Regions from separate parts of the Micromonospora sp. NPDC050417 genome, predicted to be linked through region 1. Evidence: riboswitches for the same ligand, from Rfam matches in the RefSeq annotation. Region 1 holds a riboswitch; each other region holds the start of a gene.
What was found. Region 1 has a riboswitch for cyclic di-AMP ahead of ACIBF5_RS20410 (coiled-coil domain-containing protein). Riboswitches for the same ligand answer to the same signal wherever they lie in the genome.
Positions count from the first base shown of each region.

Region 2: it holds a riboswitch for cyclic di-AMP, as region 1 does, so the genes downstream of both, ACIBF5_RS25600 (hypothetical protein) here and ACIBF5_RS20410 (coiled-coil domain-containing protein) in region 1, are expected to answer to the same signal.
Region 3: it holds a riboswitch for cyclic di-AMP, as region 1 does, so the genes downstream of both, ACIBF5_RS02910 (C39 family peptidase) here and ACIBF5_RS20410 (coiled-coil domain-containing protein) in region 1, are expected to answer to the same signal.

Region 1 is NZ_JBITIH010000015.1:126,554-134,436, reverse strand. It holds gene ACIBF5_RS20420 (hypothetical protein) at 27-713, shown strand; gene ACIBF5_RS20415 (MarR family winged helix-turn-helix transcriptional regulator) at 747-1,289, opposite strand; gene ACIBF5_RS20410 (coiled-coil domain-containing protein) at 1,504-2,514, opposite strand; cyclic di-AMP (ydaO/yuaA leader) riboswitch at 2,518-2,649, opposite strand; gene ACIBF5_RS20405 (copper resistance protein CopC) at 2,826-3,701, opposite strand; gene ACIBF5_RS20400 (hypothetical protein) at 3,790-4,158, shown strand; gene ACIBF5_RS20395 (hypothetical protein) at 4,178-5,527, shown strand; gene ACIBF5_RS20390 (cation diffusion facilitator family transporter) at 5,635-6,549, shown strand; gene ACIBF5_RS20385 (copper resistance protein CopC) at 6,626-7,225, shown strand; gene ACIBF5_RS20380 (cytochrome c oxidase assembly protein) at 7,222-7,883, shown strand, end outside.
Region 2 is NZ_JBITIH010000022.1:45,726-53,608, reverse strand. It holds gene ACIBF5_RS25610 (glycosyl hydrolase) at 1-179, opposite strand, end outside; gene ACIBF5_RS25605 (hypothetical protein) at 795-1,592, shown strand; gene ACIBF5_RS25600 (hypothetical protein) at 1,666-2,736, opposite strand; cyclic di-AMP (ydaO/yuaA leader) riboswitch at 2,744-2,874, opposite strand; gene ACIBF5_RS25595 (cation diffusion facilitator family transporter) at 3,095-4,015, opposite strand; gene ACIBF5_RS25590 (ABC transporter permease) at 4,109-6,670, opposite strand; gene ACIBF5_RS25585 (SMP-30/gluconolactonase/LRE family protein) at 6,814-7,800, shown strand; gene ACIBF5_RS25580 (HelD family protein) at 7,833-7,883, opposite strand, start outside.
Region 3 is NZ_JBITIH010000002.1:66,771-74,653, reverse strand. It holds gene ACIBF5_RS02935 (response regulator transcription factor) at 1-369, opposite strand, end outside; gene ACIBF5_RS02930 (helix-turn-helix domain-containing protein) at 703-2,166, opposite strand; gene ACIBF5_RS02925 (serine hydrolase domain-containing protein) at 2,513-3,703, shown strand; gene ACIBF5_RS02920 (hypothetical protein) at 3,732-3,959, opposite strand; gene ACIBF5_RS02915 (hypothetical protein) at 4,023-4,202, shown strand; gene ACIBF5_RS02910 (C39 family peptidase) at 4,190-5,014, opposite strand; cyclic di-AMP (ydaO/yuaA leader) riboswitch at 5,428-5,571, opposite strand; gene ACIBF5_RS02905 (YbhB/YbcL family Raf kinase inhibitor-like protein) at 6,377-6,916, shown strand; gene ACIBF5_RS02900 (class I SAM-dependent methyltransferase) at 7,001-7,723, opposite strand.

The sequences.
Region 1 (7,883 bases):
CGTCGCCCCGACTCGGAGGAGGATCGATGCGTACATCGGCGATAGCGACGGTCGCGACGCTGGCCGGGCTCGGCCTGGCGGTAGCCGGCTGTGGCGAGGGGTCGGTGGTGGGTATGGCCACCCCGAGCCCGAGCGTCGCTACGGGCAGCGCGGCACCGACCGGCAGTGCGGGTGCGTCCCCGCCGTCCGCCGGTCCGGTGGCGACCTGTGTCACCGGTGACTGGCGGACCACCTCCGCCGCCGGGCAGACCGGCGGAGCCCTGGCCAGCGCGAGCATCAGCGGCGGGGACGGCGTCCTGGTGAAGGTCGGTCCGACCGGTGTGGCGACGGTGGACTTCGCCGGGATGCGTCCGGTGACCTTCAACGCGCAGCTCGGCGATGCCAAGGTCGCCGGCCGGTTCAGCTACGCGGGGCAGGCCAACGGCACGGTGAGCACCGGGGGGCCCGGCGGCACGTCCGGCGACTGGGCTCCGATCCCACCGCTGCGGTGGGGCGACACCCGGGTCACCGTCGAGCTGACCGAGCCGGCGCCGGCGAAGCTCTTCGACAACGTCCGGATTGCCGAGTACGTCGGCGACGGCGCCACCCGTAGCGCCGACGTGGTCGACATCCAGCCGCTGCTCGGTGCCGGGCGTTACCAGTGCGGCGGGAACACGCTGACCCTGACCCCGAAGGACGCGGGCGGCCTGACCTGGGTGCTCAACCGCGCCTGACCGGTGCCCCGGCTGTCCCCGGCCGGGTCCGGGCTAGGCGTCTTGCGAGGCGGCGTCGGTTGGGCAGTCGGCCGGCTCCGCGTCGCACGGCTCGGCCTTTGCCGGGGGGCAGGGGTCCTGGTGGAAACCGGCGCGCACCTTGTCCGAGATCTCGGCGAGTACGTCCAACTGCTCCGGGGTCAGCACGTCGATCACCCAGCGTCGGACGTTCGCGACGTGTTTGGGCGCCGCCGAGATGATGGCCTCCCGGCCGGCCTCGGTGATCCGGATGAACGCGCCCCGTGGGTCGGTCAAGCAGGGTTCCCGCTCGACCAGCCCGCGCCGGGCCATCCGCCCCAGGTGGTGGGTCAACCGGGTCTTCTCCCACTCCAGGTGCCCCCGAAGTTGGAAGATCCGTAGCCGCCCCTCGGGCGCTTCGCTGAGGTGGACCAGGACGGCGTAGTCGGTCTCGGAGAGGCCGGCGTCGGCGAGTAGTTGGCGGCCGAGCCGGTTGTGCAGCTCCATCTGCATGGTGATGAACGAACGCCAGGCACGCTGCTCCCGCTCATCGAGCCATCGGTCCCTGGTCGTTGCCACGCGACCATGGTACTGGCCAGGATGACGTGTCATCTTGGCTCGCTGGCGGCGGAATCAGCCCGGCCGTCGGGTAAGTCCGGTACTCACCCGTCGGCCCATTGGCGCTGATCGCTGGGTTTTCGGTGACCGCCGTCACCGGCGAAACGGCTCAGGCCCCCGTCCCCAGCCTGCTGGCTGGGCGGGGGCCTGGTGTCGTGCGTCGACCGAGGTGGGATCAGAGCATGGACATGTGTACGTGGTCGGTGTGGTCACTCTCACCGCTGTACGACTGCCAGCCGGTCGCCGGGAACCAGATCTGCCTGTACCAGATCACGTAGAGGATGCCGAGGCGATCCGCGTTACGGACCAGGAACGCGGTCAGGTTGTTGCCGTACAACCTCTGCGCGTTGGTGCTCGCGGGGGCGAAGCCGCTCTTGAGCAGCGACCAGTCGCAGGCCCGGCCCTTGGGGTGCTCGAACGGCCCGCCGTTGCGGTGACAGCCGACGAAGAGGTTGAAGCCGGCCTTCTTCACCTCGTTGTACGCGTGCAGCGTGCGTGGGGTGATGCAGCCGCTGGTGGTCGGGTCGTCCTTGTTGCACGACTCCTTCGGCCAACCACCGCTGGCCGTACGCGGTGCCGGCGCGGCCACCGCGGAGGTGGCGCTGACCATGCCGTTGGTGAGCTTCTTGCCGCCGACCAGGGCGAACGCCTTCTCGGCGTCCGACTTCTGTCGGCTGATCACGGCCTGCTGCTTCTCCTGCTCCTTGACCTCGGCATCGGCCAGGGCCTTGGCACGGTCGGCCAGTTCGCGGGCGGCGTTGAGCTCGTGGAGTTTCTGGTCGTTGACCGTGTTCATCTCGTCGAGCGCGACCGCCCGTTGGAGGAACGAGTCCGGTGACGCGCTGTTGAGCAGTGCCGAGACCGCGCCGAGTTTTCCGGTCCGGTAGGTACGGGTGGCGATCTCGGTGACCTGTGGGGTCAGTTCCTCGATCTGGGCCTCGGCCTTCTGGAGTTCGGCGGCGAGGACCCCCTGGCGCTTCTTCGACGCGTCGAGCGCGGCCTTGGCGTCGAGAAAGCGGCGGCCGGTCTGCTCCAGGACCTCGCTCAGCAACTGGCCGTCGGATTCGGCTGGCGCCGTTGGCGTGGCAGGCGCGGCCTGCGCCGAGGCGGTGAACGGGGCCACCATGAGCACGGTGGTGGCCAGAGCCAGGGCAGGGGTGAACCATCGGCGGAGGGGTGCCGTCATGCAGGATCCTTCCGTTGGTCGCCGACCGGGTTAGCTGACGGGTTCGGGATGGAAGTGATCCCTACCGCTTTCGCGGATTCACCCCGGGTACTCGGTTCCCCGGTTCGTCCATGGACGATTAGGCGACGGTCCCGCCGGCACCGGTTGGCGCCGTTTGGCGTTGACCGCGAAGAATCGTACCGCGTACATCGACCCCTTGTGCACGCCCCGACCCGTATGAAAAGCGTTATGAGGCAACGACTTTCGGTTATCACCCGTGTATTCCATAGCGGTGCGCACCGCGGGTAATGACGGTGTCGGGGATTGTCGTGTCAGCGGTTGCCGCCGCGTTTGCGGGACGGCTGCGTGTTCCGTGCCGACTGATTGGCGACTGACTTTCGCGCTGCCGCCGCTCGTCGGGCGGCGGCGGAGGTGGCCGGACGACGGCGGTTCGCCGGACCGGTGTTGATTCGCGCACCCCGTTTCGGCCGAATCACCAGGAAGACCATTGCCGCCACCGCGACCAGCAACAACACCGGCAGCAACCAGACCGTCACTCCACTGTCGCCGGTGGCGCCACTGGCGTTGTCGGTGGGTGGCGGGGCCGGCGCGGTGGTGTGGGTGCTGGTGGTGCTGCCGGGGTTCGCCGAGGATGGTGGATCCGGGTTCTCGGCGGCAGCCAGCAGCGCCGGGTCGGCCGCGTTGGTCGGCGGGGTCCAGCCCTGCGGCGCGGCGGTGGGCGTACCGGAGTAGGTGAACTTCACCGTGCCACGTACGGGTTCCCGGTCCGAGGCGACGGAGAGGTAGCTCGCGGTGTACTCGCCCTTCTCCGGCCAGTGCGCCACCTGCACCAACGCGGCGTAGCCGGTGTGGTACAGACGTGGCTCCCACTTCCCGTTGACCAGGAAGAGTTCGGTCACCGGGCGGTCGAGTCGTTTCTCCGGGCCGGGTCGCCAACCGGCGTCGACCCGTACGCCGCTCGGCGCGGTCACGGTGAAGTACGCGTTCGTCGCGGGCGCCTCGGTGAAGTAGAGCTCCAGCGTCTGCTTCGGTTGGGAGACAGTGGCACCGGCGACCGGGTCGGAGATCGCCAGTTGCCCATGCGCGGAGGCCGGAGACCCGGCCACGACGAGCGCGACCGCGGCGCCGAGAGCGACGGCGAGCAGGCGGCATGCCGCGTGGACGGTAACCATCCGGGTCGATCGCATCGGCCCATCATGGTGGCTTCCGCTGTGCCCGGCAAGACGCTACAGTCGCTTCCCAACGTCTCGGACCGGCCTGTCAGGGGAGATGTCGATGTTGCCCTCTATCGGCCGCCGCCGTGCGCTGGTCGCGCTGACCGGTGTGATCCTGCTGACCGTCGCCGGCTGTGGGTCGAGCGAGGCGCCGGCGGACCCGGGTGCTCCGGTCGAGGTGGCCATCACCATCACCGGAGGGCGGTCCCAGCCGCAACCGGGCCGGGTGGACGCGAAGAAGAACCAGCAGGTCAGGATCACCGTCACCAGCGATGTCGCGGACCGGGTGCATGTGCACGGGTACGAGGTCGGCGCGGACCTGAGGGCCGGGCAGCCGGCCACGGTCGAGTTCGTGGCCGACATGGACGGTCTGTTCGAGGTCGAGACGCACGAGACCGGGCTGCTGCTGTTCCAGCTCCTGGTCCGATGAGCGATCCTGCCCTGTCCCGATGAGCGAGCCTTCCCCCGGTACGTTCCCCGAGCTGCTCGCGCACGGTGTCGGCGGTCGGCAGGACCTGCCCATCCCGTTCGGCTTCGCGGTGACCGGAGCCGCGCTCGCCCTGGTCATCTCGTTCGTCGTACTCGGCGCGTTCTGGCGGGAGCCGAGGCTGGGTGACCCGGAGGCGGGACGGCCGCTGCCCGAGCGGGTCGGCCGGGTGGTCGACTCGGCCGGGTGGCGGTGGGCGCTGCGCCTGCTGGGCCTGGTGGTGGTCGGCTACTTCGGCGTCGGGCTCTTCCTCGGTCCCGACGTCGACCGCAATCCGACGGCGGGGGCGTTCTACGTCCTGTTCTGGGTCGGCCTGGTTCCCCTGTCGCTGCTCTTCGGGTCGGTCTGGCGGGCGCTGAACCCGCTGCGTACGGGCTATCTGCTGGTGGCGGCGGCGGTGCGCCGCGATCCGCGCCGGGGACTGCTGCCGTTGCCGGCGCGACTCGGCTACTGGCCGGCCGCGCTGGGCCTACTCGCCTTCGTCTGGCTCGAACTCGTCGCCCCGGACCGGGCCACCGTGCCGGTCATCCGGACCTGGGTGGTCGCGTACGCGATCGTCGTGCTGGTCGGCGCGGTCCTGTTCGGCGTCGACTTCTTCGACCGGGGTGACGCCTTCGAGGTCTACAGCGACCTGGTGGGGCGACTCGCGGTGGTCGGCCGTCGGGACGACGGAACGTTGGTCTGGCGCAACCCGTTGGAGGGGATGAGCGCGTTGCCGCCCGCTCCCGGGTTTGTCGCCGTTGTGGTGGTCCTGCTCGGTTCGACGTTGTTCGACAGCCTCTCCAACGCGCCCGCCTGGTTCCGGTTGGCGCAGAACAGCGAGTTGCCGCCGGTGTTCACCAACACCGTCGGGATGCTCGCGCTGATTGGGCTGGTGCTGGCCGCGTACGGCCTGACCTGCCTGCTCGCGGCGCGGCTGGCGCCGTCGGTGCGACCGGGTGAGGTCGCGGCCGAGATCGCCCACTGCATTGTGCCGATCGCGGTCGGTTACGTGCTCGCGCACTATTACTCGCTGCTGGTGCTGGAGGGGCAGCGGACCGTGGCGCTCCTCTCTGATCCACTGGTCACCGGTACGGCGAACTGGCTCGGGACCGCGCACTGGTCGATCAGCGCCGCCCTGGTCACCCCGGCCGGGGTGGCGACGTTGCAGGTGACCCTGATCGTGCTCGGGCACCTGATCGGCACCGTACTCAGTCACGATCGGGCGTTGGTGCTCTTTCCCGGCCGGGCGGCGGTTGCCGCGCAGGTGCCGCTGTTGGTGTTGATGGTTGGTTACACCGTCGCCGGGCTGTTGCTGCTCTTCGCCGGTTAGTTCCGGTTACTCTGTGGTGCCTACCGGTCACCCGATTTGCCTTTGACTTGCACACATAGCGATGTACGCATACTTTGGGCGAAGGTGGCGACGACGAGGGGGCGACCATGGGCGCGGGTCACGACCACGGCGGACATGTACGACGAGCCGGCGAACGACACCGCCGACCCCTCTGGGCAGCGCTCGCGGTGCTCACCGTCTTCATGATCGTCGAGGCGGTCGCGGCCTGGCTGACCGGATCGTTGGCCCTGCTCTCCGACGCCGGTCACATGTTCACCGACGTACTCGGCATCGGCATGGCGCTGGCCGCGATCACCGCCGCCAGTCGGGCCGCCCGACACACCCAACGGACCTTCGGGCTCTACCGGCTGGAAGTGCTCGCGGCCCTCGCCAACGCCGTACTCCTCTCCGGGGTCGCGATCGCGGTGCTGGTCGAGGCGGTCCGCCGGTTCGGTGACCCGCCCGAGGTCGCCGCCGGGCCGATGCTGCTGGTCGCCGTCGGCGGGCTGGTCGCGAACATCGTCGCGTTCCTGCTGCTGCGCGAGGGCGCGCAAGAAAGCCTGAACGTCCGTGGCGCCTACCTGGAGGTGCTCGGCGACCTGCTCGGCTCGGTCGGCGTGATCGTCGCCGCGACCGTCATCGCCCTCACCGGCTGGCTCTACGCCGACCTGGTCGTCGCGGTCGCTGTCGGCCTGTTCATCCTGCCGCGCACCTGGCAACTCGCCCACGCCGCGATCCGGGTGCTGGTCCAGGCCGCGCCGGCGCACGTCGACGTGGCCCGGGTACGCGACAGCCTCGCCGGTGTCGCCGGCGTCTGCGACGTACACGACCTGCACGTGTGGACACTGACCTCCGGCATGGACGTCGCCTCCGCCCACCTCAGCCTCGACCCCGGGGCCGACGTCGGCCAGGTCCTCGCCGCCGCCCGCGAACGGCTGCACGAGGGCTTCGGCATCGACCACGCCACCCTCCAGGTCGAACCGCTCGCCTCCGCCCGGTTGTGCCAGGACAGTCACTGGTGATCGGATGGGAACCATCCGGCCCGTCGATACGACTATCCCTGGGGCTGTTTGCCATCGCCGTTGGGAGTTGAGCTGGATGCGAGTGTTCCGCCCGCTGGCCGTTCTCGCCGTCACCTGCGCCGTCGGGCTGCTGGCCGCGCCGGCACCCGCCTGGGCCCACAACGAACTCCGGGCCAGCAACCCGGCCAAGGGCGCCCGGCTCGCCACCGCACCCGTCGAGGTGACGCTCGACTTCGCCGAACGGCTCGACCCCCGGTTCACCACCGTCGCCGTCACCGACGCCGCCGGCAAGGCGGTCACCTCCGGCAAGCCGAAGGTCGAGGGGGTACGCGCCGTCCAGCCACTGAACCAACCACTCGACCCGGGCGACTACACGGTGGCGTACCGGGTGGTGTCGGTCGACGGACACCCCGTACGCGGCTCGCACACCTTCACCGTCACCGCGCCACCGACCACCGCCCCGCCGACCGCACCCCCCACGCAGCCCGTGCCATCGCCCACGGCGACGACCACCAACGCAGCCGCCACCACGGCGGCCGAGCCCGAGGCGCTCGTCGGCGACGAACAGGACGGCGGCGGGAACATCCTGCCGGGACTGCTGCTCGGCGGCGTCGCCGTGCTGGCGATCGGCACCGGGATCCTGCTGGTCCGACAGCGCCGGACCCGCGAGCCGTGAGCCGACCGCCACGGCCACCCGCGAGTACCGGCCAGCCGACCACCAGCGCAGTCGCGCCGGGCACGTTGCCCCGGGCCGCCGCCGGCCTGCTCGCCGCCGTCGGGGTGCTGGCGTTGATGCTCTGGTACGGCGGCGCGACCCGCAGGGAAAGCCTGCCCGGCCTCGCCGACTCCGGGCCGGTCACCGGCTGGGCGCTGCCCATTGCCCGGCTCGGCATGCAGGTCGGTGCCGTGGTCACGATCGGCCTGTTGATCGCCGCGCTGCTCTTCTCGGCCCGCGCCGCCGGAGGCGGACTCTCCGGGACCGGTTACCGACGGGTGCGGGCCGCCGCCTGGTCCGCGCTCGGCTGGTGCCTGGCCAGCGTCGCCGCCCTCTGCCTGACCCTCTCCGACATACTCGGGATGCCGATCGGCGAGGCGGTGTCGTTCACCACCGTGGTCAACTTCGCCACCACCGTCCAACTGGGACAGGCACTCGCCCTCTCCGGTTGGCTCGCCGGGGCGGTCTTCCTGGTCTGCCGGGCCGCGTTGACACCCCGGACCGCCGGCATCGCGCTGCTGCTCGCCGTACTCGCGATGGTGCCGCCCATCTTCACCGGCCACGCCGCCGCAGCGAGCAACCACCAACTCGCCGTCTCCGGCCTGCTGCTGCACGTCGT
Region 2 (7,883 bases), on a different contig from region 1:
GCACCGAGCGGGTCGGCGCCGGCACCACCGGGTACGGCGAAGGTGAGCCCGCCGACCACGAGCGCCACCGTCGCGGCGCTTGCCAGCACTCGGCGGCGCAGCGTCTTCTGGGCCGGTCGCGGCCGGGTGTCCGGATGGCCGCCGTCGTCGGGTACGACGTGGCGGAGGGACAGGTTCATGGTGCCTCCGGTCGGGGACGGGTCGGTGCGCGGAGGTTTCGCGCACATTAAGGGGGCGTTGCGTCAGAGCATCAGAGATGGTGGCGGCTGTCAATGTCTTGCCATCTTCTTTGCGGGAGTGGTGGTTCGGTGGGGGATCTCTGTTGACAGTGCCCGACCGGGAGGGCTAACTTTGAGAGAGCGCTCTCACGACACCGGTAGGCGAGGTGGGGAGCCTCGCCTACCGGGTTACCGTGTGCTAGCGAAAGAGCGCTCTCTGCCACCCGTTGTGGGATCAGTCGCGGGGGCCGGCTCGCAGAGCACGCAATTCTGCCTGCTTCGACAATCGTTCAATCGGTATTCCCGCAGGCCATTCACAATCGGTCCGAAGTTGCCACACGAGCCAGCCATGAAAGTGTTATCCGATCAATGGCCGCACGTCGGCGCGGCCGGACGCCGGGCCGCACGGTGGGCGGACCGGACCAACGTAGACAAGATCACGCCAGGTTTTCTGTTACCCCCTGGCCTCCGGGGAGTCTCCTTATGAGGAGGGACCGCTGGTCCGCTCCGCAACTGAGCGGCGCCGAGACGACCGGAGGAGAGTCACCATGCTGGGTACCGGACCGGTGGGCTCGGATGTCTGACCTCCAGACCACCGGCCGTCACTTTGGCGCTCCGTACCCCGGTGGTTCCGCCGACCCCGCGAGCGGCCGGCGGACCCCCGCCGACCGTGCCCCCGCGAAGGTTCCCACCGAACGCTACTGGCCAGCCGCCTCGGCTCCATCGGATCGGACCGCGGTTCCGGTCAATCGCCCCTGGTCGTCGATCCCCGCCTCGGTCCGCGACCGGTCCGCGACCTCGACCGGCGGCGGACCGTCCACCGCACCGGCGGCCGGTTGGCGTGGAGGCCACCGCCGGCCCGCCGGGCGCAACGTGCTCGCCGGGGCGGTCCTCGCGATGAGCGTCGGCTGGGTGGCCGTCGTGCTCGCCGCACCCCACCTCACGCTCAGCCCAGGATGGCGGATGGTGGCTCTCTTCTGCCATCTGACCTGTCTGGTCGTGGGCTTCGGGGCGGTGCTCACGGTGGACTGGTTCAGCCTGCGCTGGCTGCTACGTCAAGAACGGATCGGGACGGTACTGACCACGGCACGGGGCACGCACCTGCTCATCTGGCTGGGCCTGGTGGGGCTGGTGGTCAGCGGCGCGGCCCTGCGTCCGGACACCTCGTCGGCGCTGGTGCAGATCAAGCTGGTCGCCGTGCTCGTGGTCGGGATCAACGGCCTGTTCCTCGGTCGGGTCAGTGACCGACTCACGGCCGTCGGCGACGGCCCGGTGCCCTGGTCCCGCCTGCTCCCCGCCGCCGGCGCGGCCACCGTCTCCCAACTCGGCTGGTGGACCGCCACCCTGATCGGCTTCTGGAACGCCCAACACTGACGCCCTCCCCTCCCCGCCGATCCGGATGCAATGCCCACAGACGTTGGTGACCGGGGCGGGGAGGGGGAGGGCGTCAGTTCACGGAGAGGTGGACGTGGTTGGTGTGGTCGCTGGAGGGGTCACCGCCGCCGTTGTACGCCTTCCAGCCACTGCCCGGTAGCCAGATCTGTCTGAACCAGATCACGTACAGCACGCCGAGGCGGCTGGCGTTCTCGACGAAGTACGCCGCCAGGTTGTTGCCGTACGTCTTGTCGCCGCCGGTGGCGATCCCGCCGAAGCCGCCCTTCTCCGCCGCGAAGTCACAGGCCCGCCCCTTGGGGTGCTCGCCCGACCCGCCGCTGCGGAAGCAGGAGACAAAGCGGGTGAAGCCGGCCGCCTTGGCCTGGTTCATCGCGTTGAGGGTGCGCGGGGTGATGCAGCCCGTGGTGGTCGGGTCGTTCGCGCTGCACGACTCCTTCGGCCAGGAACCGTCGGCGTTGCGTGGCGCCGGCTTCGCCGTGGCGGAGGTGGTGCTGGCGGTGACGCCGGCGCTGGCGCCGCCACTGCCTGCCTGGGCGAGCGCCCGTTCGGCCTGTTGCTTGCGCTTGGCCATGATGTCGAGCTGCTTGCGTTGTTCCCGGATCTCGTTCTCGATCGCCGCCTTGGCCCGCTGTTCCTGGTCGCGGACCTCGATCAGGTTTCGGAGCTGGCGGTCCTCGTTGGCGGCCACCGTGCCGAGCGACGACGCCCGGTCCAGGAAGCCGTCCGGCGAGTCGCTGTTGAGCAGGGCCGTCAGCGGCCCCAGTCGGCCGGTGCGGTACGCCATGCCGGCGAGTTCGGCGACGGTCTGGGTCCGGGTGACCAGCTCGGCCTCCAGGGTGACCAGGTGGGCGGCGAGCTGTTGTTGCCGTTTGGTGGAGTTGTCCAGCGTTGCCTGGGCGTCGAGATAGCCCTTGGCCGCGATGTCGAGTTGTTCGCGGAGGCTGGCGCTGCCGCCCTCGTCGTCGGTGTCGCCCGGGGCGGCGGCGAGCGTGCCCGGGGCGGCGGCGAGTGCGCTGGTGGGGGTGAGGGGGGTGGCCAGCACGGTGAGGATGATCGCGATCGCGGTCAGGGTCGCGAACCGTGCGGCACGTGGTCGTGGTCGTACGGGCGCCAGGAATGGCATTCGGTACACGTCCTTCCGTCAGCCGCCGACCGGGTTAGCTGACGGGTTCGGGACGGAAGATCCCTACCGCTGACGCGGATGCACCCCAATGACGCGATGGTTCCCCGGCTCGCACGTGCGATTAGGCGACGGTCACCGCAGGCGCCGGAGGGCGCCGCCCGGCGGAGACCGGAGCCGAGCCTACCGGCATGTCCAGCACGGACAGTGTTGGCGCGGCCGACGGACGCCGCAACTCGAAGTGATATGTCGGATATAACTAGAAACTTTTACCCGGTCGGGGGACAAAATTTAAGGGCCAGGTAAGCGAAGAGTGGTCATGTTTCGGCGTCTCGTAAGGACCGTGCCCGGTCAGTGGCCCCTACCAATCGGCCGGGCCGCAGTTCTCGGTCGCGCTGCCGGGCTCGACCTGGAGGGTGGCGTGGGCGATGTCGAAGTCGTCGTGCAGCGCCCCGCGCGCGGCGGCCAGCACCGCGCCGACCTCGGCGCCGGGGGAGAGCGTGAGATGGGCCGAGGCGACCTCCATGCCCGAGGTGAGCGTCCAGACATGCAGGTCGTGCACGTTGGCGACCCCGGGTACGGCACAGAGCCGGGCAGCCACCGTCGGCACGTCCAGGTGCTCCGGTGCGGCCTGCACCAGAATCCGGACCGCGGCCCGCGCCAGCCGCCCGGTGCGGGGCAGGATGAACAGGCCGATCGCCACCGCGACCACCGGATCGGCCCACCACCAGCCGGTGTTCGCGATCACCAGGGCGGCGACGATCACCCCGGCCGAGCCGAGCAGGTCCCCGAGCGCCTCCAGGTAGGCGCCGCGCAGGTTGATGCTCTCCCGCGCACCGGCCCGCAACAGCCCGAAGGCGACCAGGTTGGCCAGCAGCCCGAGGACCGCCACCACCAGCATCGGCCCGGCCAGCACGGTCGGCGGACGCGCGGCACCGAACCGCAGCGCCGCCTCGACCAGCACGTAGATCGCGACGCCGAAGAGCAGCACCGCGTTGGCCAGCGCGGCCAGCACCTCCAGCCGGTAGAGGCCGAAGGTCCGCTGCGGGTCGTCGGTGGCACGCCGGGTCGCGGTGATCGCGGCGAGCGCCATCCCGATCCCGAGTACGTCGGTGAACATGTGACCGGCGTCGGAGAGCAGCGCGAGCGAGCCGGTGGCGAGCGCCGTGACCGCCTCGACCACGGTGAAGACGACGAGCAGTCCGAGGGCGGACCAGAGCCGTCCCCGGTGCCGCTCGCCCGCGCGCATCGCCTGCGCGCCGTGGTCATGACCCGCGCCCACGCCCACACCCTCCGCCGCCGGTGCCCGCGCGACCCAACATATGCCGACATCGCAATGTGTGTGATTGGTTCGGGTCGGGGGATGGGCGGCGGTTCACCCCTCCACGCTCATCGCCGCCACGATCGGCGTCCGGGTCGCCCGCCGGGCGGGAAGCAGCCCGGCCAGGAGCGCCGCGCCGCCGGCCAGAGCCACGCAGAGGACGAGCTGAGCCACTGGTACGACCGGCAGCCCGTGCCCGTAGCTGTGGATCAGTCCGAGTGCGGCGGTCCAGCCGACGCCCACCCCGAGGACGATCCCGGCCAGGGCCCCGACCAGCGCGATCAGCCCCGCCTCGGCGAGCAGCATCCGCCCGAGTTGCCGCCGGGAAAGCCCCAGCGCCCGCAGCGTCGCCGACTCACGGGTCCGTTCGAAGACCGACAGGGAGAGCGTGTTGCTGATTCCGAAGAGCGCGATCAGCACCGACATGCCGAGCAGTGCGGCGAAGATGCCGAGCAGTTCGTCCAGGGTCGCCGACAGGGCGTTCGCCTGGTCGGCGACGCTGCTCACCCGTACCACCGGAAAGGTCCGGAGGACCCGGTCCAGGGCCTGTCGGCCGTCGGCCGTACCGACACCGGGGGCCAGATCGAGCAGGAGCTGGTTCGGCGCCCCGGGGCCGTACGCGGCGGTGAACTGGCCCCACTCGACCAGGGCGGCGCCGCCGGTCGGGGCATCGTCGTAGAGCGCCACCACGGTCAGCGCCCCAGCCGGGTCCGGTACGCCGGGCAGGCCCAGCGCGAACCGGTCGCCCACCCCGAGCCCCCGGGCCTGCGCCACCGGGCGACTCACCGCCACGGTGCCGGGGCGCAGATCGGCCAGGTCGCCGTCGGTGACCTCCGGTCGGACCGGCCCGCGCAACTGCTCCGGGGGCACCGACCAGACCCGCACCTGCCGGTCGACCGGGGCCGGCGCGAGCCGTACCTCGGCCACCGTGGCGAACGCCGGCTCGGCCCGGAGCACCCCGGCCAGCTCCGCCGGCAGCTCGCCCCGGGTGGCGCCCGGCGTACCGTCGATCCGGGTCCGGTCGAGCACGAAGTCGACCGGGAAGTTCTCGGTCAGCTCACGTCCGGTCTGGTCCCGGGCGGTCTCCAGCAGCACCGCGAACATCGACATCAGCGCCACCCCGACGGTCAGCGCCATGGTGGTCGCCGCAGCCCGGCGCGGGTTACGCCGGGCGTTCACCACCGCCAGCCGGGCCACTGGGCCGAAGAGCCGGGCCGGCAGCCAGCCGAGTACGCCGACCGCGCGCGGAACCAGCAACGGGGCGGCCACCACCGCGCCGAGGAAGACGACCATCCCGCCGCCGAGCACCAGCGGCAGTCCCGGGAAAGCCAGTGGCACCCCGACCATGATCGCCAGCAGTCCCGCCCCGGCCAGCCCGACGGCGACCAGCACCCGGACCCGGCCACGCCGGCCGGTCGCGTCCCGCAGTTCGGCGGTGGCGCTGCCGTGCAGGGCGGCCAGCGGCGGCACCCGCCCCGCCCCGAGCGCCGGTACGAGCGCGGCCAGCACCGTCACCACCGTGCCGAACCCGAGCGCCACCGCCACCGTCGGCCAGCGCACCACCGGGGCGTGCAGCGGGATGTCGGTCGCGACCAGTTCCCGCCCCCAGATCAGCCCGTAGCCGACCAGCAGGCTCATCGCCAGGCCGCCGAGCGAGGCCAGTACGCCGAGCGTCACCGCCTCCAGCAGCACCGCCACCCCGACCTGCCGGCGGGACGCCCCGACGCACCGCAGCAGGCTCAGCTCGCGTACCCGCTGGGCGGCCAGGATGGCGAAGGTGTTGTAGATGACGAACGCCGACACGGTCAACGAGACCACGCCGAACCCGATCAGCACCGCCAGGAAGCCGTCGACGTACTTGCCCGCCTGCTCGGCTAGCTGGTCCCGGAGCCGGTCACCGGTGAGCACCGCCAACCGTGGGTCACCCGTCACCCGCGCGACCCGATCGGCGAGCACCTCCGGGTCGACGTCGGGCCGGGCCCGGACCACCACCTGGGCGTACCGCTCGGTGCCGGTGAGGGAGGCCAGGTCGGGACCGGTCAACGCGGCCACCGGGGAGCCGCCGAAGAGCCGGTTCACGCCGAGGTCGAGCACCCCGACCAGGGTCAGCCGGTGCGGCGTACCGGCCTGGTCGAGCAGGCTCACCGAGGCGCCCAGGGCGTACCCGGTGGCGGCCACCGTGGTCTTGTCGACCGCGACCTCGCCGGGCACCGTGGGAAGCCGCCCGGCGGTCACGTCGTACGGGGCGAGCGACGCCACACCGGGCACCGAGAGTCCATAACCGACGTGCCCCTGCTGGGTCAGGAGCCGACCGTCCCGGTCGAGCAGGCCCAGCCAGGCGATCACCCGACCGTCCACCTCGGCCACCCCGTCGACCGCCCGGATCCGGTCCACCGTCTCGGCCGATACCAGCGTCTCGGCCGGCTCCACCACCACGTCGACGTTCCTCGCCGAGCGGGCCAGGTCGTCGTAGAAGGCGGCCCGGGCGGTGTCGCCGTAGACCAGGGTGCCGGCCAGGAAACCCACTCCGACCACCACCGCGAAGGCGGTCAGCAGCAGTCGTACCGCGTGTGCCCGCAGCCCGGCGACGGCCAGGCGCACCAGTGGCCAGTTCACGCCACAGTCTGACGTGATCACCACCACCGCCGGAAGCGGAGCGGTTGTCAGGTAGCGGACAGCGGGACGACCGGGCACCATCGAACCCGGTACCGACCGACATCAGCCGATGCCCGCCGGACTGGCGGGGGAGGAGATCGAGGATGCGAGTTCGACCCCGTACCACCGTCCTGTCCGTCGCCGTGGCACTCGCCGGCACCCTGGCGGCAGCCGCCCCGGTCAGCGCCGCCCCGGTCGACGCCGGGCGCTCGGAAACCGCGTCGACCCGGACCGGCACCCTGTTCCCCACCACGTTCGCCCTGCCGGACGGCTTCCAACCGGAGGGGATCGCGATCGGGGCCCTGCCGTACGCCTTCTTCGGTTCCCGCGCCACCGGCGCCATCTACCGGGTCAACCTGCTGACCGGGCGGGGCGAGCAGATCAACGCCGGTTCGGGCACCCCGTCCCAGGGGCTCAAGGTGGACCTGCGCGGGAGGCTCTTCGTCGGCGGCGGGAACAGCACCACCGGCGCCGCCGCGAAGGTGTTCGACGCCTTCACCGGAGAACTGCTGACCACCTACCAGTTCAACAACGTGCCGAGCTTCGTCAACGACGTGGTGCTCACCCCGGACGCCGCCTGGTTCACCGACTCGACCAACCCGGTCCTCTACAAGCTGCCACTGAACCGGTGGGGTGGCCTGCCGGACGCGGACGAGACGGTGACGCTGCCGCTGACCGGTGACATCGTCTACGGCACCGGGATCAACGCCAACGGCATCGAGACCACACCGGACGGTCGCGGCCTGCTGGTCGTACAGTCCGGCCCCGGCCTGCTCTTCCGGGTCGACCCGGCGACCGGGAAGGCCCGGACGGTCGACCTCGGTGGCGAGGTGCTGACCAACGGCGACGGGCTGCTCCGGGACGGGCGCACCCTCTACGTGGTGCAGAACCGCCTCAACACCGTCTCCGTCTTCGAACTGGACCGCACCGGCACCAGTGGACGTCTGGTCGAGCGGGTCACCTCCGCCGGTTTCGACGTACCGACCACCGTGGCCGCGTACGGCAACCGCCTCTACCTGCCCAACGGCCGTTTCACCACTCCGCCGACCGCCACCACCCCGTACACCGTCACCGCCATCCCCCGCCCCTGAGCTTCGTCCCGCTGACCCTCCTGCGGGGAGGGTCAGCGGGCGGGGTCGATGGTGGTGAGGCGCTGGGTGGCCCGGGACAGGGC
Region 3 (7,883 bases), on a different contig from region 1:
CTTGGTGTCGGATTCCCTGGTCAGGAAGGCGTGTGTGCCGCCCTGTATGGCGACTGGCAGGTTCGGCGGGTCCTCCGGCCGGCACAGGGCGATGGCGCGACTGCCCCGAGGCAGCAGCGCCCAGAAGCTCGCGCCGAGTCGTGCACTGCGGTGTCCGTACAGGTCGAGGACGACCAGCGCGGGCGGGTCGTCGTGGAGCGGCAACGCGGTGACGGAGTCGACGTCGTACCGGACCGTCACCCCCGGCGCGTCGGCGAGCACGTGCGCGAGGCCACTGCGGATGATCGGGTTGCCCGAAACGACGGCGAGCCGGAGTGGAGCGGCATCCTCCGAGGTGCCGGCGTACGGCGAATCGTCAGCGATATTCATGGATATGCCCCCCCGGGCAGACTTCTTCGGCTTGCGCCGCCCCCGTTACCACCCACCGGCGCCCACCGGTGGGGGCGACGACGAGCGATCGGGGCCCCGAAACGACGTCCCTGTCCATGCAACGTCCTTTGGTGGGAGCCGCCCAGGCGAGATCCCCCTCGGAACTGGCGAATCCGCCGAATCTGCCGCCAATTCCGCCAGTTTCCGCCGCGTCGGGGTCATCACTCAACGGGTCGCGGGCGAAACAGTGACCAGTAAAAGTTCCGGACCCTCACCAGCTGACCGAGCATCTCTCGCCGCTGAATGACGGGTAGCGAACCCCGGCCGAACCGCTTATGCGCCGAACTGGTCCGACGACGCAGGCAAGGGAAAAAGTAACAGGTGAAAGAGTGTCGCCGCCGAGCTGAGTCCCGGCCCGGCCAACTGCGCGGCCAGTCGGGCGATGATGTGCACCGGCTCCTGTGCGTAGAGCATCTCCTGGGCAAGCAGGCGCAGCGGATCGTGCAGCTGGTAGCGGGACGCCGACCAGGCCGAGGTGATCATGCTGGCGTCGACGAGTTCCTCAAGCACCAGTTCCGCGTTGTTCTGGTCCGACTCCATGAGCATCGCCGCCACCGCCACCGACGCGATTCCGCCGGGGGCCAGGGCCAACCGTCGGAACAGGCGCTGGGCGGTGAGACTCAGCTGTCGGTAGGACATCTCCAGGACGGGACGTACCGCGAGGTCACCGGCGACCAGCCGGGACAGTCGGCAGCGGTCGTCGGCGAGGCGCCTGGCGAGGTCGCCTACCGACCACTGCGGGCGGACGGCCAACCGGTTGCCGGCGATCCGCAGCGTGAGCGGCAGGTAACCGCAGAGCCGGGCGACCTCGGCCGCCTCGCTTCGCTGGGCTGCCACGCGGTTGGGGCCGGCGATGAGGCCCAGCAGCATGATTGATTCCGACAGGTCGAGACTTCCGACCGAGATCCGGCAACCGGCGTCCAGGCCAGCCAGCGTACGTCGGCTGGTGACGACGACCATCGACCGTTCGCTGTCGGTCAGCAGCGGCCGTACCTGCGCCTCGTCCGCGGCGTTGTCGAGTACAAAGAGCATCGCCTGGTCCCGGGTCAACGCCCGGAACAGTGCGGTGCGCTGCTCAGCCGAGGGGGGCAGTTGCGCCTCCGGCACGTCGAGATTGCGCAGCAGCAGGCCCAGCACCTCGTTGCAGTCCCGCCGCTGCGGAGCGAGCCCGTGCAGGTCCACGAAGATCTGGCCGTCCGGGAACCGCTCGGCGAGACGGTGACCGGCGTGGACCGCGAAACAGGTCTTGCCCGCACCCGGCGGACCGTAGACGACAACTGGACGAGTGCTCCGGCGCGTACCGTCTTCGGAGCCGCCGACATAGTCGGACAACCGGTCCCACTCGGTGTGGCGCCCCGTGAAGTCGCCGAGGTCAGGCGGGAGGCTCCAGGCGATGACGCGGCCGGGTGAAGCGGGGCGGGGCGGCGGTCCCTGAGTGCGACGGGCCGCGGCGCGGAACGCCTCGCGCTCCGTGCCCTGCAGGTTCAGGGCGTTCACCAGGGCGTCGACGGTCCGCCGGTGGGGCCGGGTGATGCGGTCGCGTTCGAGGTCACCGACCGTACGCACACCGAGGCCGGAGCGGAGGCAGAGCTCTTCCTGGGTGAGACCGGTGCGCCGCCGTGTCTCACGGAGCAGTTCACCGAGACTGACCGGGTGTCGTGGCGTACCCGGCTCCCGCATGAATTGCCATCGACTGGAGGGGCCGCCCTCGGCGCGTCGGGGCGCGGACTCCGTCACCGTCGTGTGCCGTCTCTGTCGGTAGTTTCTCGGACAAACAATCCTAGTCCCGACCTTGATCAGTCGCTCAAGGTGTCTGCTGGCAGCACGTCGAGCCGGCCGTGGCCTTCAACGTTGCGAACACCGCCATGATTCCGCCCGGGTACGACGAGACCGAACGCCTCCCCGTCGGTTACTCGGCGGGGTCGGGCTGGTTCGTCACGGTGAGCTCCATCGACACGGTCGACAGATGTGTCAGACGTGCTGACTGTCGGTGTGGGGGGCAAGAATGAGCCACAGTGCATGTCGATCTGTCGAACCACGGTTCGACCCATCGCCGGGACCGTACGTATCGGAGGTTGCGAGGATGACACGCGAACTGACGCAGGCCGGGGTCGACCGGCTGCACGACGCGATGGCCGCCCGGGTCGACCGGGGTGAGCTGCCTGGTCTGGTCACGGTCCTGGCCAAGGAAGATGACGTCCGGGTCGACACGATCGGCTTCACCGCCTTCGACGACGGCGGGCCGATGTGTCGCGACACCATCTTCCGGATCGCGTCGCTGACCAAACCGGTCCTCGCCGCCGCGACGATGATGCTGATCGAGGATGGTCGGCTGAGCCTGGACGAGCCGGTGGACCGGCTCCTGCCGGAGCTGGCCGGACGTCGGGTGCTCAAGCGGATCGACGGCCCGCTCGACGAGACCGTGCCGGCCGAGCGTCCGATCACGGTCGAGGATCTGCTGACCTTCCGCATGGGGTTCGGTGCCATCCTCGAACCGAGCTTCGACCCGCCGTTTCCGATCATCAAGGCGGCCCACGAGCTGAACCTGGTGTTGGGACATCCCGATCCGCGTACGCCGCACGAGCCGGATGAGTGGATCAAGCGGTTCGGCACCCTGCCGCTGATGTGTCAGCCGGGTGCGCGCTGGCAGTACAACGTCGGCTCGTTGGTGCTGGGTGTGCTGGTCGGGCGGGCCGCCGGCCAGTCACTGGGGGATTTCTTTCGGGCCCGGATCTTCGATCCGCTCGGCATGACCGAGACCGGATTCTGGCTGCCGGCCGCCTACACCCGTCGGCTGCCCAGCCACTACGCGACCGACTTCCAGACCGGCAAGCTGGAACGGCGTACGCTCTCCGCCCCGAGCGAGTGGGCCAGCCCGCCGGCTTTCCCCTCCGGCTCCGGTGGGCTGCTGTCGACCGCCGACGACTTCCTGACCTTTGCCCGGTTGCTGCTGCACAAGGGTGTGCACCAGGGTGAGCGACTGCTGTCGGCGGAGTCGGTGGAGCTGATGACCTCCAACCACCTGACCCGGGAGCAGATTGCCGGCGGCGGGGTCCTGCTCGCCGGTCGCGGTTGGGGCCTGGGCATGGCGGTCGCGGTCGAGCCCGACGACGTCTCCCCCGTGCCGGGCCGGTACGGCTGGGACGGTGGCTACGGCACCTCCTGGTTCAACGACCCCCACCAGGGGCTGGTCGCCATCGCCCTGACCCAGACCACGGATTTCCTGTTCAACGGCGCCGCGGACGAGTTCGCGAAGCTCGCGGTCGAGGCATAGGCGGTTTGGTCCGCGCCGTGCGTACTTCTCATCCCAGCGACTTCAGATCCGGCGGCACGGGCGCGGCGAGCGGATAGTCCGGCTCACGACCGGCCCGTACCTCGATCGCCCAGGCCAGTTGGGCGCAGCCGTCCGGGGTGCAGCAGGCGCAGGTGCCGGGGGCGTAGGAGGTGCCCCGGTCCTCGTGCTGGGCGATGGTCATCGCGGCGGCCTCCCAGATCCCGGCCCGGGTCAGCGGCTCGTCGACGCGGCTCATGGAGCTGACACCTGACGTGGCATAGCCAACACCTGAACCCTCCGTTCGGCGCACCGGCGCACGGTGACCGACTCGTCTGTCTTCGCCTGGTCGGCGTGGGCCGTGGTCACGACAGTGTCAACGCACGCATCCGTGGATGGTTGTGGCAACGCGCTCACCGGCCTGCTGGTACGGATGGCCCAGGGCGCCGACCGGAACCGGTCGACGCCCTGGGCCGAGGGGAGGGCGGGTCAGGCTGAGTAGCCCCGGGTGGCCATCCAGTTGGCCAGGTCAATGGTGGTCATCCAGTAGGAGCTGACCCCGTTGACGAACGCCGGGTCGGCGATCTGGACGGTCCGACCGTTGTCGCGGTAGCCGACCACGGTCAGGTAGTGACCCCCGTCGTACGCGTGCCAGCCGCCGTCGGTGTCCGTTGCCGAGCCGACGATGTTCGCCACGACCGCGTACCCGTTGCTGATCGCGTGTACGACGTCAGCCTGGAGCTGGTCCATCTGGGCCGGGGACGGCGCGCCGGGGATGAAGGTGCTCCGGTAGAAGTCGGTCTTGGCGAGCTGGTTCAGGCCACGGGTGGTGTCGTCGGCCGAGTTGGTGCCGTTTCCGGTGGTTCCCAGAGCGGCAGCCACCTCGTCCTGGCTCGGTGACCGGTCGCGGGCGGTCAGGGCGATCCGGGTGGCCGCCGGCCCGCAGTACCAACCGTTGATCTGCGCCTCGTACTCGTAGTCGAGCACCTTCGACGCGGGCGGCGCCTTCTTGGCCGGCTTGGCCGGGGCCTTGGTGGTGGCCGGCGGGGTCGACGGCGCGGCGCTGGGCGTCGCCGAGGTCGCGGTTGGTGCCGGGGTTTCCGGGGCGGGGGCGATCTCGCCGGCGGCCTGGCCGCCGATCTTCTCGGCGACGGCGACCGTCGACGGGTTCTCCGCCTGGACCGGTCCGTGGCTCTGGGCGAGCAGGATGCCGGTGGTGAGGCCCACCGCGAGGACCGCGGCGGAGACGACGCTGGCCCGGTATGGGCTGGCGGTCACGATGCGACGCAGTCGCAGTTGCTGACGATGCTTCATTTGAATTTCCTCCGCAGATGTGCCGATCTGCGATCGGGGGCACATGTTTCGGGATGGCGTTGTGTCTCTGCCGGGGCCAATCGCGTGACGAGTGCGCGCAAAGGGTCCGGCGGCAGTAGCCGCCAGCCCGGTGGGCCGGATCAGGATGTGTTGATCCGCCACCACAGATGCGGTGGAATGCGTTACCGGATAACAGAGCACGACAAATGAATGCCGTACGTTTCCGTATCACCTACCGGTCACGCGCGTACTCGCGTCACCGACCGTGCGCGTTGCTCGCGTCGACGGTCGTACGCCTGCGCCCTAGTGATCCAGCGTGGTGGGCCGCGTGTCGGTGCGGGCGGACCAGGGCAGGTGTCGGGGGACGTGGCCGAGGGAGGGGCCACGGCAGATACTGCGCTGCACGGAGCATGTTCTCCTTCCGATACCGCCTACCGGGTTAGCTGACGGGTTCGGGCGGGAAGCTCGCCCTACCACGAACCAATGGTTCGCGGATTCACCCCATGACTACTGTGGGTCCCCGGCTCGTAACAATTACGACTCAGCGGGTCCGTTCCGGTGTCACCCGCGGTGACTAATGGCCGGACCAGACGGGCTGACGTTACTGGGCCGCATCTGCTCCTGCCAACCCCACTTGGCCTGCAAAAACCGTGACCCATGCCGCTGTCGCGACCAATCCATGACTCTCGTTTCATGATCACGGAAAGTATTTGTTGCCTCGGTGAGTGGTTTTGCTGCGGTGGCCGTGCCTCCTTGCCTACGCGAGGCAATGGATGTCGCATTTGCGAATCCACCGGCTCCGCCCGCGCACGCTCGACCTCGGCTGAACACTGGCTGGAAGCAATTCGGCCGGTTTTCCCCGTGCTCTCGGCCGACCGTGCCGCCCGGTGTCGTCCGATCGGCCCGGTCCGTGCGCCGCCAGGCCCCATCCAGACCCGGCGGCGAATCGTTCCTGACGCCGGCGGCTGCCGGACTCCGGGTCGCCGGGTGCAGGCTGCCGGTCGAGAACAGGGCCGGGTGGAGGAGCCGCGACCTTCCCCGCGCGACGCCGTGGACCGACAGGCTCACCGTGGCGTCGTCCAGGAAAGACCGGTACACGTCTGTGGTGGCTGTCGAGAATGACGTCGACAATTGGCTGCGGCTGTCACGGGTTCGGGGCACCGTGAATGGCCTCCCTAATTCCTCGGCCGACCGTTCTTCGAAGCCGTCGGATCCGGTTCTCGGGCGGCCGGGTTCTGCTCCTGTCAGGCTGGCACGTGGCCGGTACGCCCGGCGGGCCATCTTTCACCCACCGGCAGCGGTAGGTCGGCCGGGACAGGGTAGAAAGACTCCGAGTCACCCGATCTCTGGAAGGACTTCCTGATGAGCCTCGACCGACCGATTCCGCCGGATCCGTACGACCTGCTGCCGCAGGTACCGGCGTTCACCGTGACGAGCGACGACGTGCGTGACGGCGAGCCGTTGGACGCGGAGTTCGCGCACACCAGCGTCGGCGGCAACGACCAGTCGCCCCAATTGACCTGGTCCGGATTCCCGGCGGAGACCCGCAGCTTCGTGGTCACCTGCTACGACCCCGACGCGCCCACCACCAGCGGGTTCTGGCACTGGGTCCTGGTCAACATCCCGGCGTCGGTCACCCAGTTGCCCCGGGGCGCGGGCAAGGCCGGGACCGCCGAGGGTGGGGCGTTCGCGGTACGCAACGACTACGGCACCCAGGCGTACGGTGGGGCCGCGCCGCCGGCCGGCGACCATCCGCACCGGTATCTCTTCGCGGTGCACGCCCTGGATGTGGAGAAGCTCGACCTCACGCCGGACGTCAGCCCGGCCTACGTCGGCTTCAACCTCACCTTCCACACTCTGGCCCGGGCCGTGATCCGGCCGACGTTCCAGGTCAAGGGCTGAGCGGGAAACAGTGACGAGTGAGCGGCCGACACCGGGGACGGGTACCTGCTGGCGTCGGTGTCGGCCGCTGCGCTCCGGTCAGCCCTACGGCGTGCCGGGCACCCGGGCGACAGCGAAGACCGACTGCCCGAACGGCGGCCGGACCAACTGCTCGGCGGCCTTGGTCACCGGCAGCACCAGGCTGTCGTAGACCTTGACCATCGGTCCTTCCTTCGGCATCAGCCGGAACACGTTGGTGGCCATGTAGTAGCCGATCAGACCGAGCGCGTTCGCGTAGTGCAACCGTTCCACGGTCAGGCCCGCCTCGGTCAGCGCGGCCCGCATCGTCTTCTTCGTGTAGCGCCGGACGTGGCCGGTGGCGATGTCCGCCGGACCGAGTGCGAACTGGAACGCCGGCACGATCAGGACGACCGCCCCGCCCGGACGGACCAGGTCACGCATGGCGCGCAGGGCGCCGACGTGGTCCACGATGTGCTCCAGCACGTTGTACGAGACGGCCGCGCTGTAGTCACCGCGTTCCGGCTCCGGCTGGGGGAGAAGCATCTGCCGTACCTCGACGTTGGACTCGCCGGAAAGCCGGTCCTTCAGGGCGACCAGCCGGTCCGGGTCGGCCTCGGTGGCGGTGAACCGCGGCACGTGCGGCGCCCACTCGAGTACATAGTCACCGAGCCCGCTGCCGATCTCGATCGGGTTCTCACCCAGATACGGGATCGCCAGCTCAACGAACCATCGGCGGTGGTTCACGGCGGTCGCGAGACCCTCGAGTACCTCGGATTGAACCCGTTGATCCCCAGTGATTTCTGCCATGCGTCGATTCCTCACGATCTGAAACTCGACCTGCACCCTGGACCGACAGAGTGAACCATCTACGACGACCGTAGGGAAATTGAGGCATCGGCGTGGCACGAACGGATTGTTCTGTAGATCCGTCCCGTCCAGCTTCCGGACGTTCAGGCATGGAAGACAC